DNA from 2 places in the Vibrio sp. Isolate22 genome. Region 2 is predicted to be linked to the other one. Evidence: predicted binding sites of a transcription regulator. Region 2 holds the regulator's gene; the other holds the start of a gene.
The links. Region 2 encodes CRP, which controls carbon source genes, mostly activating them, when cyclic AMP is high. Its sites were predicted from a motif close to TGTGANNNNNNTCACA; they were not measured.
Positions count from the first base shown of each region.

Region 1 (8,231 bases), on a different contig from region 2:
TCGGTCTAGCAATCCTACTATCTGTAGTATGGCCACCAGTTGGCGGCGCTATCTCTGCGTTCTCTGATTGGGCTGCTCACCAAAACCCACAAGTGGCGTTTGGTATCTACGGTATCGTTGAGCGTTCTCTAATTCCATTTGGTCTTCACCACGTATGGAACGTACCATTCTTCTTCGAAGCTGGTACTTGTGTAAACGCTGCTGGCGAAACTCAAAACGGTGTTCTTACTTGTTACCTAGTTGCTGATGACGCATCTCGTGCAGCGGGCAATGGCTTCGGTCAGCTAGCTGGTGGTTACATGTTCAAGATGTTCGGTCTACCTGCTGCTGCAATCGCAATTGCACACTCAGCTAAGCCTGAAAACCGCGCTAAAGTAATGGGTATCATGGCTTCTGCTGCGTTAACTTCATTCCTAACAGGTATCACTGAACCAATCGAATTCTCATTCCTATTCGTTGCTCCAGTACTGTACGCAATCCACGCTCTACTAGCTGGTTCTGCTTACGTTCTTGCGAACACTCTAGGTTTTGTACACGGTACATCTTTCTCACACGGTCTAATCGACTTCCTAGTTCTATCTGGCCACGCGTCTAAGATGGGGCTAATGGTTGTTTGTGGTATTGCTTACGCTGCAATCTACTACATCGTATTCCGCACTGTGATTAAAGCTTTAGACCTTAAAACTCCAGGTCGTGAAGACGAGTCAGAAGACGAAGCAGTTGCGACTGGTTCTGAACTTGCTGGTGAGCTAGTTGCTGCATTCGGCGGTAAAGCTAACATCACTGGTCTTGACGCTTGTATCACTCGTCTACGTGTTGCAGTTGCTGATACAGCAGTTGTTGACCAAGACAAGCTGAAGAAACTAGGTGCTGCAGGTGTTGTAGTAGTAGCGGGTGGCGTACAAGCTATCTTCGGTACTAAATCTGACAACCTGAAAACAGACATGGATGAGTGGATCCGTAACAACGGTTAATTTACTGATTCAATAAATTGAAAGGAGGCCGATTGGCCTCCTTTTTTGTTTATACTGTTTCATCAGGCTTATTCTTTTATCTCTCAGTTATTTAGCTTTCATTTGAAACTAATCACCTATGCTCATCATCTTTGATGACCTGCTATCTTTAACGTTATGATGACAAATGGTGCTGGTTTTTAATTAACCTACCGCTTTTTGAAACAGTTTGAGAATACTATGAAACATCGTTACTTGATTGGCCTTATGTGCGGCAGCCTCACCTCTTTTGCTCATGCTTCTGAAGCTCCTGCGTTAGAAGTTGGTTTAGCCGTTGACCAAGATCTGAGTGCCGTTGTTGAGTTTGACCAGAAATACCGTGTCACTGTTGGTAATGACGGTGCTGCATTTGATTATATTTGGAAGCGTGGTCAGTTTGAGACAGAAGCGCCGTTAAGCTGGTATGTTGGTGCGGGTGCATGGGCAGAGTGGAATGACGACTTTGGTTTGCGTTTACCGCTAGGTGTCAAAGTGAACTTCTACGAAGGTTGGAATGCTTACGCACAACTTCACCCAGAACTCGACATGTACAAAGGCGTTGAGTTACAGCTAGGTGGTGCTTTGGGCGTGACCTACAAGTTCTAAGGTTGAACTTAAAACGAGTTACAGAAAAAAGCCAGCGTATGATGGCTTTTCATTTCTAGCATTTATTGCTATCTAGAAAGTAAAACTTAATCCGACATTAGCTTGGAATTGATTCATCCAGTCGGTATCAAAACGAATAATGCAGTCTTGCCCATTGCTTGGAATGTTACATACACCTGTTGTGTCGTTATCAACCACCGTTCCTAACCAACGAACTTGGGTATTCAGCGCTAAGCGATCGCTCAATTTATATTCTAAGCCGCCAAAGATTGACGTAGAGAAGCCGTATTTATCTTTCGCCCAGTCTACATCTACATATGAGGCGCCTAGACCTAAGCCTAGGTATCCAGACAATACCGAGGAAGCCGGGTAGTAAATGCTACTTTGAAAGTGCAGATATTGGATCGAGGAGCTCAGGTTGAGCGTTTCTAGTTCAGAGCTTTGGTTTGAGTAAAAGAAACCAACACGCCCTTTCTCAAGTGGTGTCTCAATCGCAAAGGTGTAGTTTTCAGATCCTTTCATGTCATAGGTTTTGCCATCTTGATCTTCGACACTACCACCACCGGTATAACCCACCATCGGAGTAATAATGATCTCCGGTGAGGCATAAACACTCGAAGCCGAGAGAAGCGCAACTAACATCGTCACATTTACTTTGTTATTCATGAGTATATCCTTATCCATACACTTACTAATTGTGATGGTTACATCAATATCGTGCGACTAATTTCGACGATTCTTGAAGATACTTCACACACCTGATAGTACTTAAATAGAGACTCGACAAATTAATAATAAGCCAGAGGTGTCTATGGAACATAATCTGAAAAATGCCCTACAAATTACAGCGTTTATTTACTTCGTCATTCTTTCATTTGGCTTTATTGCGATTGGTAGTTAATACCATTTATTGCGAGGCTGAGTTTTTATACTCAGGGAATAATGAATAGTGGGATTGTAACCAATATTGATACAGCAATAGACTTAGATTATTACGCTAAGTTTATTGCTGGTAAAACAGCACTGGTCGCTCAAGGTGGTGGGCAGAGAAGTATTTTTACTTCAGGCGTTCTCGACGCTTTTCTCCTTTCTAATTTTGACCCTTTCGATGAGTTTTTCGGTACCTCGGCAGGTGCGCTTAACTTATGTGCCTATTTGTGCCGTGATAAAGGCTTAGGGCGTTCCTTTGTCCTTGACCTTACCACGTCTCCAGAGTTCTTTAATCTGTTCTCTTACATACGGCACAGGAAGAATTTAGGGCTTGAGTGGGCCTTAGAGCAAATCATGGCTTACCCTTATAAGCTCGATCTTGATTTAGGGCGGCAAACCTTAGGTGAACGCCACTTCTATGCGGCGGTAACGGATTCTAAAGATTTAAGAGATCACTACTTCCCTCTATTGGGGGACGATTGGTACAAGGTGATGATTGCGACTTGTGCCATCCCTCGTTTGTACAATGATGAGATCTTGATTGGTGATAGCGCTTATGTGGATGGCGGTGTGTCTGCCTCTATTCCCGTTCAAGAAGCGTGGCGAAGGCAAGCTCGTTCTATTGTGGTGATTCGTACTGAGCCAGTAACGGATGAAGAGGGAAGACCGCTAGTTCAAGCGCCACAGCAGCAACAGAAAATCCAAGCACCAAAACCGGTAACCGCCGAGGAGCTAGAGTGGTTCCGAGAATCGTTCGATAGTGTTCAAGGTCATTGGCAACAAAAAGTGGAGCAATGGAAGACGGACTGGACTTCTTTCTTCCAGCAACAGATCCTCCGTTCTAAAGAACAGAAGCGTGACCGTGGGCATTTAGATTTACTCAATGGCGGTCGATGGTTGTTTGGGGCTGATGATATTTACCGTCTAAGCCATTTGATTGGTGATAAGTTTGATTCTGGGTTGGCCGACATGTTGATGGTGCACTACCAAACCTACTCGTTGACTCAAGACTTTTTGAATTCTCCTCCGGATGATGCTTTTGTGGTGCAGATCGCGCCAAGTAAACCGTTAAAATCGAGCTCTTTAATGAGTGACAAAGAAGATTTGCTCCATGATTACGAATTGGGTTTAGAGGCCGGCTACCGATTCGTTGAAACTTATACCACAACAGAAAATGCTCGCAGTTCGCACATGCCGCAGTTGGCAAGTATTGTTATTGATAAATAGTACGGGAATAAAGCTATAGCTAGTCTTGTTGAGATAACATACTGAAATGAAAAAAGGGTTATTGAACTTAGTTCGATAACCCTTTTACTTTTATCTCATGTTGTCGCTGTTTATTGGCTTTATCCGCTGCGCTGAGAGTTAGGTGACAGGTAGGATTCTCATACAGTTGGTTGAGCCAGCCACGTCCATGATATCGCCTTGAGTAATGATCACGAGATCACCAAACTTGAGGTGTCCTTTCTCTTTTAGGCAAGCAAGTGTTGATAGTGCAATGTCAAAGCTGTCTTTGGCTTCTGTCTCAAAATAGATAGGGGTTACTCCTCGATACAAGGTACAACGGTTTAGTGTTCCTTCGTTACGAGATAGAGCGTAGATAGGCATATCAGCACTTAAACGAGACATCATCAAAGCAGTGCGCCCAGACTCAGTCAGCGTGACTACGCCTTTAATGCCTTCCATGTGGTTAGCAGAGTAGATGGTTGCCATTGATACTGTTTCTTCCGCTGTCACGAAAGTGCGGTCAATTCGGTAGTTGGATTGGTTGACGTTCGCCATTTTCTCAGCACCCACACACACTTCAGCCATCGATTTTACTGTCTCTACTGGGTATTGTCCGGCAGCGGTTTCACCAGACAGCATTACTGCGTCAGTGCCATCAAGTACTGCGTTCGCTACATCCATTACTTCAGCACGGGTAGGCATTGGAGCAGAGATCATTGATTCCATCATCTGAGTTGCAGTGATGATAGTGCGATTAAGGGCCCTAGCGCGGCGTATAAGCTGTTTTTGTACACCGACCAACTCAGGGTCTCCAATTTCTACTCCGAGGTCACCACGAGCCACCATGACCACATCTGAAGCCATTATGATGTCATCCATGTTCTCAACGGTCGATACCGTCTCTGCTCGTTCGACTTTAGCGACAAGGTGAGCTTCTAAGCCTGCTTTACGCGCAAGTTGTCGAGCGTAGTGCATGTCTTCGCCATTGCGTGGGAAAGAGACGGCTAGGTAATCGACTTGGATTTGGGCTGCGGTGACGATGTCTCGCTTGTCTTTGTCGGTTAGCGCTTCTGCAGAAAGCCCCCCGCCTTTTTTGTTGATGCCTTTGTTGTTGGATAACGGGCCACCAATGATGACTTCGGTATGAACGCGACAACCTTCAACCTTGGTGACTTTGAGTTGCACACGTCCATCATCAAGCAACAGAATGTCGCCGGCGGAAACATCATTCGGCAGCTCTTTATAGTCGAGGCCAACGGCTTGCTGGTCGCCTTCACCTAAACCTAGGCTGCTGTCGAGAGTGAACTCATCACCAACAGCCAGTTGAATTTTTCCATCTCTGAATGTCGACACACGAATCTTGGGACCTTGAAGGTCGCCGAGGATAGCGATTTGTGTCCCCAGTTTTTTTGCGATTGCTCTGACTTTTTCTGCACGTTGTATATGGTCGTCGCTGCTGCCGTGGGAGAAGTTCATACGAACAATATTGGCACCGGCTTTGATGATCTCTTCAAGCACGTTGCCTTTATCGGTAGAGGGGCCTAGCGTTGTGACGATTTTCGTTTTTCTTAATTCAGCTGTCATGAATACTCCTAGAGTGAGGCCAGTAATCTTTTTAGAAGACTGAATTAAGTATATGCATTAATTGATAATTTATTGGGAGCTAGGAGGATATTTCTGTATTTACTGTTATTTATTGAACTTGGTACTCAGACGTGATGTTTTTTTATGAAAATTAAGTCTCAATTTATCGATGTGGGTGTTAACTTTTCTTAAACTATTTGACTAGATACACAAAGATTCATGTATATACGTGATACTGGTCACGGCGATATACCAAGTGACTTCACAATTACTTCGCAAAGTAAAAAAATTATCCCGTTGATGATTTTTGGAGCGTAAAATGTACATGGCTCAACCGGGCCATATTGATCATATCAAACAGGTCAATGCTGGTCGTGTATATAAACTAATTGACCTTAAAGGTCCTATTTCTCGTATCGATCTGTCCAAACAAAGTGAGTTGGCTCCGGCGAGTATTACCAAAATTACCCGTGAACTCATGGAAGCTCACCTTATCCACGAAACGACGGTTCAAGAAGCCACAACTCGTGGACGTCCTGCTGTGGGCTTGCAAACTAATAACGAAGGTTGGCAGTTCTTGTCGATGCGTCTTGGACGTGGGTATCTTACTATTGCGCTTCATGAATTGGGTGGCGATGTACTTATCGATACTAAGATCGACATTCACGAACGTGACCAAGATGATGTGCTTGCACGCCTTCTCCACGAAATCGACGAATTCTTCCAAACTTATGCTGAGCAGCTCGATAGGGTAACCAGTATTGCGATCACGCTCCCTGGTCTCGTGAATTCAGAGCAGGGTATTGTGTTGCAAATGCCGCATTACAATGTCGAAAATTTAGCTTTGGGCCCTGAGATCTACAAAGAGACGGGCTTGCCGGTTTTTATTGCCAATGATACTCGCGCTTGGGCACTGGCGGAGAAGCTGTTTGGTAACTCTCAAGACAATGATAACTCTGTCTTAATCTCCATCCACCACGGTTTAGGTGCCGGGATTATTCTTGATGGACGCGTTTTGCAAGGTCGTCACGGCAACATCGGTGAACTGGGGCATATCCAGATCGATAATGAAGGCAAGCTGTGTCACTGTGGTAACCGAGGCTGTTTAGAGACGGTCGCGAGTTCACAGGCGATTCGTGAGCAAGTTAAAGAGCGTTTAGCCAATGGTGAGGAATCCACGCTGACTGCTTTTGAAGATGTTACGATCGAACAAATCTGTGCTGCTGCGGCTGATGGTGATCCACTGGCGGTTGAAGTGATTGAGCAGTTAGGCCGTTACCTAGGCTCAGCAATTGCGATTGTGATTAACCTGTTTAACCCAGAGAAAATCTTAGTCGGTGGTGTCATCAACCAAGCTAAGAGCGTTCTGTATCCTGCGATTCAAAAGTGTATCGAAGAGCAGAGCTTGTCGGTTTACCACCAAGATTTAGAGTTGGTGGAATCTCGATTCTACAAACAAGCAACGATGCCTGGTGCTGCGCTTATCAAGCAAGCCCTTTATGACGGTCAGTTGTTAATGAAAGTTATTGAAGGCTAACTCTTTTTCTCTTCTTTTAGCCTTCCCCCGAACCTTTCCATGTACTTAAGCTTTGTATAACAGCATTTGTTGTACTTAGTTTAAGCATTCTGTGCATTAGCGCTTTGCTTTAACCTATTGAAGTAGGCTATTGTAGCCACAGTTATTATTTGTCACTAAGGTGTTGTATGTCTGGCGTTTTAAATTCGGTTGATCAGAGAACGAAACTGGTTGGTGAAAACCGTCTGGAGCTCTTGTTATTCAGCTTAAATAGTCGTCAATTATTTGCGATTAACGTATTTAAAGTTAAAGAAGTGCTAAAAGTGCCGGTACTTACTCGTTTACCTGGATCTCATCATCACATTACGGGTGTCGCTTCTTTGCGAGGCGAATCTGTGCCTGTGATTGATCTGCGCAGTGCCATTGGTTTTCCACCATCGCGTGCTGAATCGCAAGAGAGTAACTTGATCATTACGGAGTACAACCGAACGGTACAAGGCTTTTTGGTTGGGCAGGTTCGTAATATCGTCAATACAATGTGGACAGAAATTCAGCCGCCACCAAAGACAACGGGTCGCGCCAACTACCTAACCGCTATCACGCATATTCAAGAAGAAGATCAGCACAAAATCGTTGAGATCATCGACGTTGAAAAGGTGTTGGCTGAGATCATCGATTACGATGTATCGATCTCTGAAGGTGTGTTAGATGAGCAGTTAGCTCAAGAGATGATAGGGCGTAATGTACTTATCGTTGATGACTCCTCAACCGCGCGTAACCAAATCAAAGGTACCTTGTCACAATTGGGTTTGAACATTATTGAATGTTGTGACGGTTTAGAAGCATTGAACCTACTCAAAGGTTGGTGTGACGAAGGTAAAGACATCAATCAAGAAATACTGTTGATGATCACTGATGCTGAAATGCCTGAGATGGATGGCTACAAACTGACTCACGAAGTGCGCTCTGACCCGAGAATGCACGACCTGTTTATTACGCTAAATACTTCATTAAGCGGAAGTTTTAATGAAGCAATGGTGGAAAAAGTAGGGTGTAACCGCTTCATTTCTAAGTTCCAACCTGACTTGTTGGTTGAGGTAACTCAAGAGCGTATGCGTCAGATTTTGTAAATTATACCGTCAGTCGGTTTGTTTTGAGTGACCTTATAGAAAACGTTTGCTATTATTGACGCTGCATATTAATCGTCACGAAATATGCATTACTACTAACGTAACTTTTCACGCACAATCTAAGGTAGTTCCTCTTAATGATATGGTTAACGTCTAAAGTTGTAATGACTTTAAGCTTATTACTATATAGGGAATTTAAGAAAAGACGTACGGAAGCTGACGTTGAGGTATAACTCAACAATTTGA
Region 1 is NZ_JAKEUW010000026.1:15,112-23,342, reverse strand. Features, by position in the region: gene ptsG (PTS glucose transporter subunit IIBC) at 1-974, shown strand, start outside; gene L1D55_RS15425 (hypothetical protein) at 1,194-1,598, shown strand; gene L1D55_RS15420 (porin family protein) at 1,671-2,264, opposite strand; gene L1D55_RS15415 (DUF6363 domain-containing protein) at 2,541-3,755, shown strand; gene pyk (pyruvate kinase) at 3,894-5,339, opposite strand; gene L1D55_RS15405 (ROK family protein) at 5,659-6,876, shown strand; gene L1D55_RS15400 (chemotaxis protein CheV) at 7,044-7,985, shown strand.
Region 1: the regulator CRP is predicted to act here: its motif matches at 5,568-5,583, upstream of L1D55_RS15405 (ROK family protein).

Region 2 (8,231 bases):
AAATTGAAGAAGGCTTATCAAAACTAGACAAAGCAATCGCTACGCTAGTTTAGCCTGAGCGGCGTCATAGGAATGATCGCCACTAGAGCGAGCCCATGACGTACTGCTAAAGGCCCAAGCTTCAGGTTTTGGGCCTATTTTGCATCTGGAGGGAATATTGATGCTAGTTGTTCGCCCAATAAAACTGTCTGATTACGATGCGCTGCACACCTGTGCGGTTGAATCAGGTCATGGATTCACATCTCTTCCGGTTAACGAAGAATTGTTAACTAACCGAATTACCCACTCTGAATACAGCTTTGCGAAAGCAGACGTGACTGAACCTGGTGATGAAGGCTACCTAATGGTGGGCTTTGACGCTGAAACTGGCGAAGTCGCTGGTACAACAGGTATCGAAGCTTCGATTGGCTGGGATGTGCCTTTTTACTCGTACCACATCAGTAAAGTGGTTCACTCTTCACAGCGCCTTAAAGTGAATAACGTGGTTAAACTGTTGACGTTTGGTAATAACTACACAGGTTGCAGCGAAATTTGTACGCTGTTCTTACGTCCTGATTACCGCAAAGGCCTGAACGGTCGACTGATGTCTAAGTGTCGCTTTTTACTGATGGCTGAGCACCCAGAGCGTTTCTCGAAAACGATCTTTGCTGAGATGCGTGGTGTATCAGATGCAGAAGGCAACTCGCCATTCTGGAAATGGTTGCAAGAGCACTTCTTCTCGATTGATTTCACACTAGCCGATTACCTAACGGGTATTGGTAAGAAAGGCTTCATCGCGGATCTTATGCCGAAGCTGCCAATCTATGTAAACCTATTGAGTGAAGAAGCTCAGGCGGTGATTGGCCAAGTGCACGACAACACTCGCCCAGCATTGAAACTGCTGGAACGTGAAGGTTTCACTAATCGTGGTTACGTCGACATCTTTGATGCGGGACCAACGGTTGAGTGTGATTTAAGAAACATCGAATCTGTACGTCACTCCGTTCGAGCACAGGTTCAAATTGCAGAGCACTCTAGCTCTAAAGACTTCCTAATTGGTAATACCTCGTTTGAAAACTTCCGTGCAGTAGCCGCGAAAGGTGCGTATGACCAAGCAAGCGACACAGTGATTTTATCATCTGAAGTAGCAAGCGCTCTTGAAGTAAAAGAAGGCGATTTCGTTCGCATGCTGGCTCAATAAGAGCGGCGATTATCTGTCGAAGATTTTAAGGATAGAAGTATGACTCAGTGGATAGCAGGACAATGGGTGGCAGGTCAAGGTGACGCCATGACATCAGTAAGCCCATACAACAACGAAGTAGTGTGGCAGGGTGATAGTGCAACACCGGCACAGGTTGAATCTGCAGTGACAGCAGCTCGCGAAGCGTTTCTAGTTTGGAAAAAACTGAGCTTTGCTGAGCGTGAAGCGATCGTGTTGAAGTTCGCGGAAAAGGTAAAAGAGAATAGCGAAGAGATCGCACAGATTATCGCAAAAGAGACGGGCAAACCTATTTGGGAAACTCGCACTGAAGCAGGCGCAATGGCGGGCAAGATCGCTATCTCTATTCGTGCTTACCACGACCGTACTGGTGAAGCATCACGTGAAGCAGCGGGTAACCAAATTGTACTTCGTCACCGTCCGTTGGGCGTGATGGCGGTGTTTGGTCCTTACAACTTCCCGGGCCACCTACCTAATGGTCATATTGTTCCTGCATTGCTAGCGGGTAACACTGTGGTATTCAAACCTTCAGAGCAGACACCTTGGACAGGTGAACTTGCGATGAAGCTATGGCAAGAAGCGGGTCTTCCTGCTGGTGTAATCAACCTAGTGCAGGGTGCTAAAGAGACAGGTATCGCATTAGCGGATGCTAAAGGTCTTGATGGTGTGCTATTCACGGGTAGTGCTAATACGGGTCACATCCTTCACCGTCAATTCGCGGGTCAACCGGGCAAGATGCTGGCACTAGAGATGGGTGGTAATAACCCTATGGTGATCAGTGACCAATACGGTGATGCAGACGCAACGGTATACACCATTATTCAATCAGCGTTCATCAGTGCTGGTCAACGTTGTACATGTGCTCGTCGCCTGTATGTTCCTGTTGGCGAGAAGGGCGATCTGCTACTCGATAAACTGGTCGCAGCGACGCAAAAGATTCGTGTTGATCAGCCATTCGCTGAACCAGCTCCTTTCATGGGGCCGCAAATTTCTGAAGCTGCCGCTAAGTTTATTCTAGAGGCACAAGCTAACCTGCAATCTCTAGGTGGTATCAGCCTAGTGGAGGCAAAAGCGGGCGAAGCAGCATTTGTTTCTCCAGGCATTATCGATGCAACCAACATTGCTGAGCTACCAGATGAAGAGTACTTCGGCCCATTGCTGCAAGTGGTTCGTTACCAATCGCTAGAGCAAGCGGTTGAGTTAGCTAACGACACTCGCTTTGGTCTGTCTGCTGGCCTGGTATCAACCGACGATGCTGAGTGGGAATACTTTGTTGACCATATCCGCGCGGGTATTGTTAACCGTAACCGCCAGCTAACAGGCGCAAGTGGTGATGCTCCATTTGGTGGCCCGGGTGCGTCAGGCAACTTACGTCCAAGTGCTTACTACGCAGCGGACTACTGTGCTTACCCAATGGCTTCAATGGAAGGTGGTGAAACTCAGCTGCCAGCCACATTTAGCCCAGGTATCGAGCTGTAGTTTAGATTGATATTAAGCTAAGGCTTATTCGATAGTTATGAGATAAGGGAGCGGCGTATCGCTTCCTTATTTTACCCACGCTCAGCATCAAAATTGGGCGGCAGATAATAATAGAACAAGTATGTCACAGGCTGATGGCTGCTGACTTTGTGTCTCAGTCTCTCCCTTTCTAATCCAAATCACTAGCTTGCTAGAACCTCTGACAAGGAGTCACCATGACGCCCGATCTACTCTTTAAATCACTATGGGACGATTACATTCATAGACTTTGCCCGTCGGCAGAGAAAGTACATCACTTGCTAAAAGAAGATGAAGCGCTGATCAATGATCACATTGCACTGCGTACTTTTAATGTTGCCCCTCTAGGTATTGAAACATTAGCTAAACCTTTCCTAGAACTAGGCTACAAAGCGTGTGGTGATTACTTGTTTGAAAGTAAGAAGCTAGTGGCTAAACACTACGAACACCCCGATCCAAAACAACCGAAAGTGTTCATTAGTGAGTTGAAGGTAGAAGAGTGTTCTAGTGAACTACAGCAGATCGTTGCCAAATTGGTTGAGCAGGTTGATGCAAGTAAGCTAGAGGGACATGAATTCCTATTTGGTGGCCGCCTCTGGGATTTGAGCTTCGCTGATTTCCAACTATTAGCGAAGGAGAGCGAATACGCCTCTTGGTTAGCGGCTCACGGTTACGGTGCTAACCACTTCACGGTTAGTGTCAATCAACTGAACAAGTTTGATGAAGTTCAGGCTGTGAATGACTACCTAAGTGATGCTGGCTTTACGATTAACGCATCTGGTGGTGAAGTGAAAGGCTCTCCAGAGGTGTTATTAGAGCAATCATCAACAATGGCAGACAAAGTGCCAGTGGCATTTGTGGAAGGCAATGAGATGATTCCTGGTGGCTTCTATGAGTTCGCTAAGCGCTATGCGATGGCCAATGGTGAGCTTTATACCGGTTTTGTTGCTGCATCGGCAGACAAGATCTTCGAAAGCACCAACGGGTAACGAAAGATACGATTACGGGTTTTGTCCTAGAAACTCGGATACGCTTCGCTTCGAGAATGTTTACAAGGCGAGAGCCTCATGTGTTCCATTCGTATCTCGTATCTCGTATCTTCTCTCAATAAAGAAAAAGCCACCAAATTCGCATTTGGTGGCTTTCATATTTTTGACTCAGTTAATCGAAATTAACGAGTGCCGTATACCACGATAGTCTTACCGTGTGCAGAAATTAGGTTCTGCTCTTCTAGCATCTTCAAGATACGACCTACTGTCTCACGAGAACAACCAACGATTTGGCCAATCTCTTGACGAGTGATCTTGATTTGCATGCCGTCAGGGTGAGTCATTGCATCTGGCTGTTTCGCTAGGTTTAGTAGCGTTTGAGCGATACGACCTGTAACGTCAAGGAACGCTAAGTCACCAACCTTTTGGCTAGTTACTTGTAGGCGGCTTGCCATTTGCGCTGAAAGACGCATTAGGATGTCTGGGTTCACTTGGATAAGTTGACGGAACTTCTTGAAAGAAATTTCAGCTACTTCACAAGGAGATTTAGCACGAACCCAAGCTGTACGCTCTTGGTCTTCTTCGAACAAGCCTAGCTCACCGATGAAGTCGCCTTGGTTTAGGTAAGAAAGAATCATTTCCTTACCTTCTTCGTCTTTAATAAGAACTGCCACAGAACCTTTAACGATGTAGTACAAGGTCTCTGCCTTTTCACCAGCATGGATCAAAGTACTTTTTGAAGGGTACTTATGAATATGACAGTGTGAAAGGAACCACTCTAATGTTGGATCGGTTTGAGGTTTACCTAGAACCATAATATCTCACTTCCTCTGCAGGGGATGCTTGCCGCTTTCCGTATTTTAGCTAAGCCTGAATTGACTTCTTAGGATAAGAGCACTCGGTGAGCGCTGCAAGCTATCTTGTGTTTCGTTTAAGAATAGTATCCTTTTTCAGGTACTATTTCTTGATTTTAATCGTGACCAAGCTACGATTTTTTACGCAAAATTGTGCACATGATCACGGTATGAAAAGTAATCAGCCAGAATGTCGTTTTGTTAACCTATTTTCCCGGTTTCGATGAGTTGTTGTAGGATTGGCCTCACAATGAGCTCCATAGCAAAACTCATCTTGCCACCTGGCACCACTAGGGTGTTATGACGGGACATGAAAGAACCATCAATCATGGCCAAAAGATACGGGAAATCGACGTTTTTGATGCCGCGCAAACGTATAACAACGAAGCTTTCATCTAAACTTGGAATCCCTTTGGCGTTAAGTGGGTTTGATGTATCTACGGTTGGGACACGCTGAAAGTTGATATGAGTACGCGAAAATTGCGGCGTAATATAGTTAAGGTAATCATCCATTGAACGAACAATGGAGTCCATTACTGCTTCACGTGAGTGGCCACGATCGCGAGTGTCACGAACGAACTTTTGAATCCACTCTAGGTTTACGATAGGAACCATGCCAATCAGCAGGTCGACGTGTTGAGAGACATTAATGTCACCATCAACCACACCACCGTGTAGACCTTCGTAAAACATCACGTCTGAATTTTCAGGGATATCTTGCCATGGCGTGAAGGTGCCTGGCATTTGATTATAAGGCACAGCTTCATCGAACGTATGTAGGTAACTACGTACTTTACCTGTACCTTCATTACCGTACTTACGGAAAAACTCTTCTAATGCTGCGAAGTCGTTGGCTTGTGGGCCAAAGTAGCTGATGTGCTTACCTTGCTCACGTGCCTTGCGGATCTCCACGTCCATTTCTGGTCGAGTGAAGCGGTGAAAACTATCCCCTTCAACCCAAGCGGCCTTCACGTCCATCATGTTGAACATTTTTCGGAAGGCTTCTGAGGTAGTGGTGGTGCCGGCTCCTGAAGAACCCGTCACCGCAATAATTGGATGTTTAGCGGACATGACAACCCTTGTCTTATGAGTAACTTACTTGTTAGCAATCGTTTTCCACTATAACACGGCTCTGTGTTAAGCGCAGCTTAGAAGCGTTTTGTGAGTTGGATATCAACGGTTTCGTGCAGTTCGGAAAACACGATATTGGCCTCACCAGAAGCTAATTGATGTTTCACTTGGTCAATCTTGTTTTGTAGAGAGATCTCCACGTCGCCGTAGTCTGTACCCTCACGCAGTACGAATTCTTTGATGAGGTTTTCCAGCGTATCAGGCTCGATGTCTTTCCATGGGATGATCATAAATACTTCTCTCTTTTATGTTCATTGATATGTTGATGAGTTTGTCTAGTGATGTTTTTAGTACAACCCCAATTAGGGGCTGCGCTATCTTATCAAGGTTTCACTTATATCTTTAGTAGGCTTAGCGTTATGCTGAACCTTGGATACTTTCATAGTAGGCAGGCAGCGCTTCTTCTAACCAAAATCTTGGTTTTAGCGTACTACCAGTAATGAACCCCACATGACCCCCTTTCTGGAACAAGCGATAATCGATGTTATCTGGCAGCACGAATTTAGGAATCACATCATCAGTCATGAAAGGATCGTCTTTAGCGTGGATGATCTGAGTTGGTAGCTTTATCTTATTGAGCTTAGGAAGAGCAGAGGACTGTGCGTAATAGTCTTGAGCGTTCTTGAATCCGTGCAGAGGCGCGGTAATTCGTTCATCAAACTCATACAACTTATCAATCTTCTTGATTGTCTCAGCGGTGATGTCGAGCTTCTCTTGCAGCAGGTTAATCTTTTTTAGCGCGTTTGATTTGAGAGAGCTGAGCAGGTACATCTTGTAGAGCTTAGAAAAGCCTTTCTCAATGCGACTCGCGCAACAAGCCAGATCAAAAGGGGCTGACACTATGGTTGCTGCTGATAGCAGGGGATCGTCTGAATACTCAGCCAGATAATTTGCTAGCATGTTTCCGCCTAAAGAGATGCCGACCGCCACCTTAGGGTTGTTGGGAAACTGTGCGTGCAGGTGTCTTAGGAAAAAGCGAGCGTCTTCAACTTCGCCAGAATGGTAAGCGCGAGCCAGGCGATTCGGTTTACCGCTACAACCTCTAAAGTGCATCATCACCGACAACCAACCATCTTTCGCAAACGCATTCATCAGCCCGTTGGCATAAGGGCTCTCAAAGCTGCCCTCTAATCCGTGGAATAGGATGAAGATAGGTTTGTTGCTTGTCAGTTCATCGTTATCTGGTGATTCACTCCAAGCAAGGTCTAGGAAGTCCCCATCAGGCGTTTCTAAGGTTTGCCATGTAGGATGGAACAACGCCTGCTTTCTGATAAACCTTGGCACTAAAGTTTGTAAGTGTGGGTTAGATAAACCAGCAGCTGCGGTAAATATGGTCATAAAACAGTCCGTGCTTTTTATGGGCTTTGAAAAGTATTAAGTATTGCGATGCGCCCACGTTTTTATTTGAGCTTGGTTGATTCTCGGTGCAAGCGCAAGCCTTTCACCGAGACTCAATGTAAAAACATGTTGTGAGTAACTGATTGAATATTATCAAACTTGTACGAGCTGGCCTCTGCTTGCTATGAGTACGCGTTTTGCTAGGTGCACCGAAATATCAATACGAGAGTAAGCTTGTACCGGAACAACTCAAAAGAGAAAGAAAACGAGTTAAGGCTGAGGGGCGGGTTCAGAAAATGCGTCATAGAGGCTTTCTGCCCCGAGTAGACGACAATATTGCAGAGCCAGTGGCGCTTGTTGATTGGTGAATAGTTGCAGCGAGTTAATACAGTCGACAAGATCGGATTGCTGCTGCTTCTCAAGTTGCAGTTCAAACTGTAAGGCTTCACGGTAGAGAGAGTCGACCACATGCTCTTTAAGGTGTTTACGTAACTCTCGATAACTATGAAGTAGGGTTTCGGAGCGGCTTAGGCACTGCTGTACTTTGTGCCACTCTTCTTCTGCAAAAGACATGTGCTGCTCATCGAGCCATTTGAGGAGCAGCAGTAGATTGACGTTGCCGTGGAACTGGTTTTGCAAAGCTAAGCACGCATCTTTAACACCGCGCACACTGTAATACTGAAGGCTAAATTGCCATAGTCTTTCCAGTGTTAGTGATATTGGGGCGTGCTTTGAGCTCATAAGCTATCCATATCCTGTTCCATCTGCTCAAGCTCTTCTTGAGTGGACATCCAATCCATTTCAACTTCTTCAAGTTGTGACTTACTACTCGCTTGTAGAGCGAGTACTTCATTCAGTTTAGCCTTATTTTCAGCTTCATACAGTGAAGTGTCGGATAATTGTTGCTCGGCTTCTTCAAGAGCAAGCGTCAGTTTATCCATCTGCTTTTCAAATTGAGTCAGCTTTTTACGGGTTGGTGCGGTTAACTTACGGAACTCCGCTTCTTTACGCTTTTGCTCTTTTTTCGCAGCAGCACTGTTGGCGCCATCTTTCGCTGGAGCCTGCGCTTGTGCTTCTTTGCGTTCTACTTTTTGCTGTTCGGTTAGCCACTTGTAGTAATCGTTCAGGTCGCCGTCAAACGGTGCCACTTGGCGGTCGTGTACAAGGTACAGGTCATCAGTGGTTGCACGAAGTAGGTAACGGTCGTGCGATACGATAACCATC
Region 2 is NZ_JAKEUW010000009.1:8,706-16,936, reverse strand. Features, by position in the region: gene L1D55_RS07535 (aspartate aminotransferase family protein) at 1-53, shown strand, start outside; gene astA (arginine N-succinyltransferase) at 161-1,180, shown strand; gene astD (succinylglutamate-semialdehyde dehydrogenase) at 1,220-2,677, shown strand; gene L1D55_RS07520 (DUF1338 domain-containing protein) at 2,893-3,684, shown strand; gene crp (cAMP-activated global transcriptional regulator CRP) at 3,867-4,499, opposite strand; gene L1D55_RS07510 (phosphoribulokinase) at 4,740-5,609, opposite strand; gene L1D55_RS07505 (YheU family protein) at 5,687-5,899, opposite strand; gene L1D55_RS07500 (hydrolase) at 6,027-7,007, opposite strand; gene L1D55_RS07495 (TIGR02444 family protein) at 7,278-7,748, opposite strand; gene L1D55_RS07490 (ABC transporter ATP-binding protein) at 7,745-8,231, opposite strand, start outside.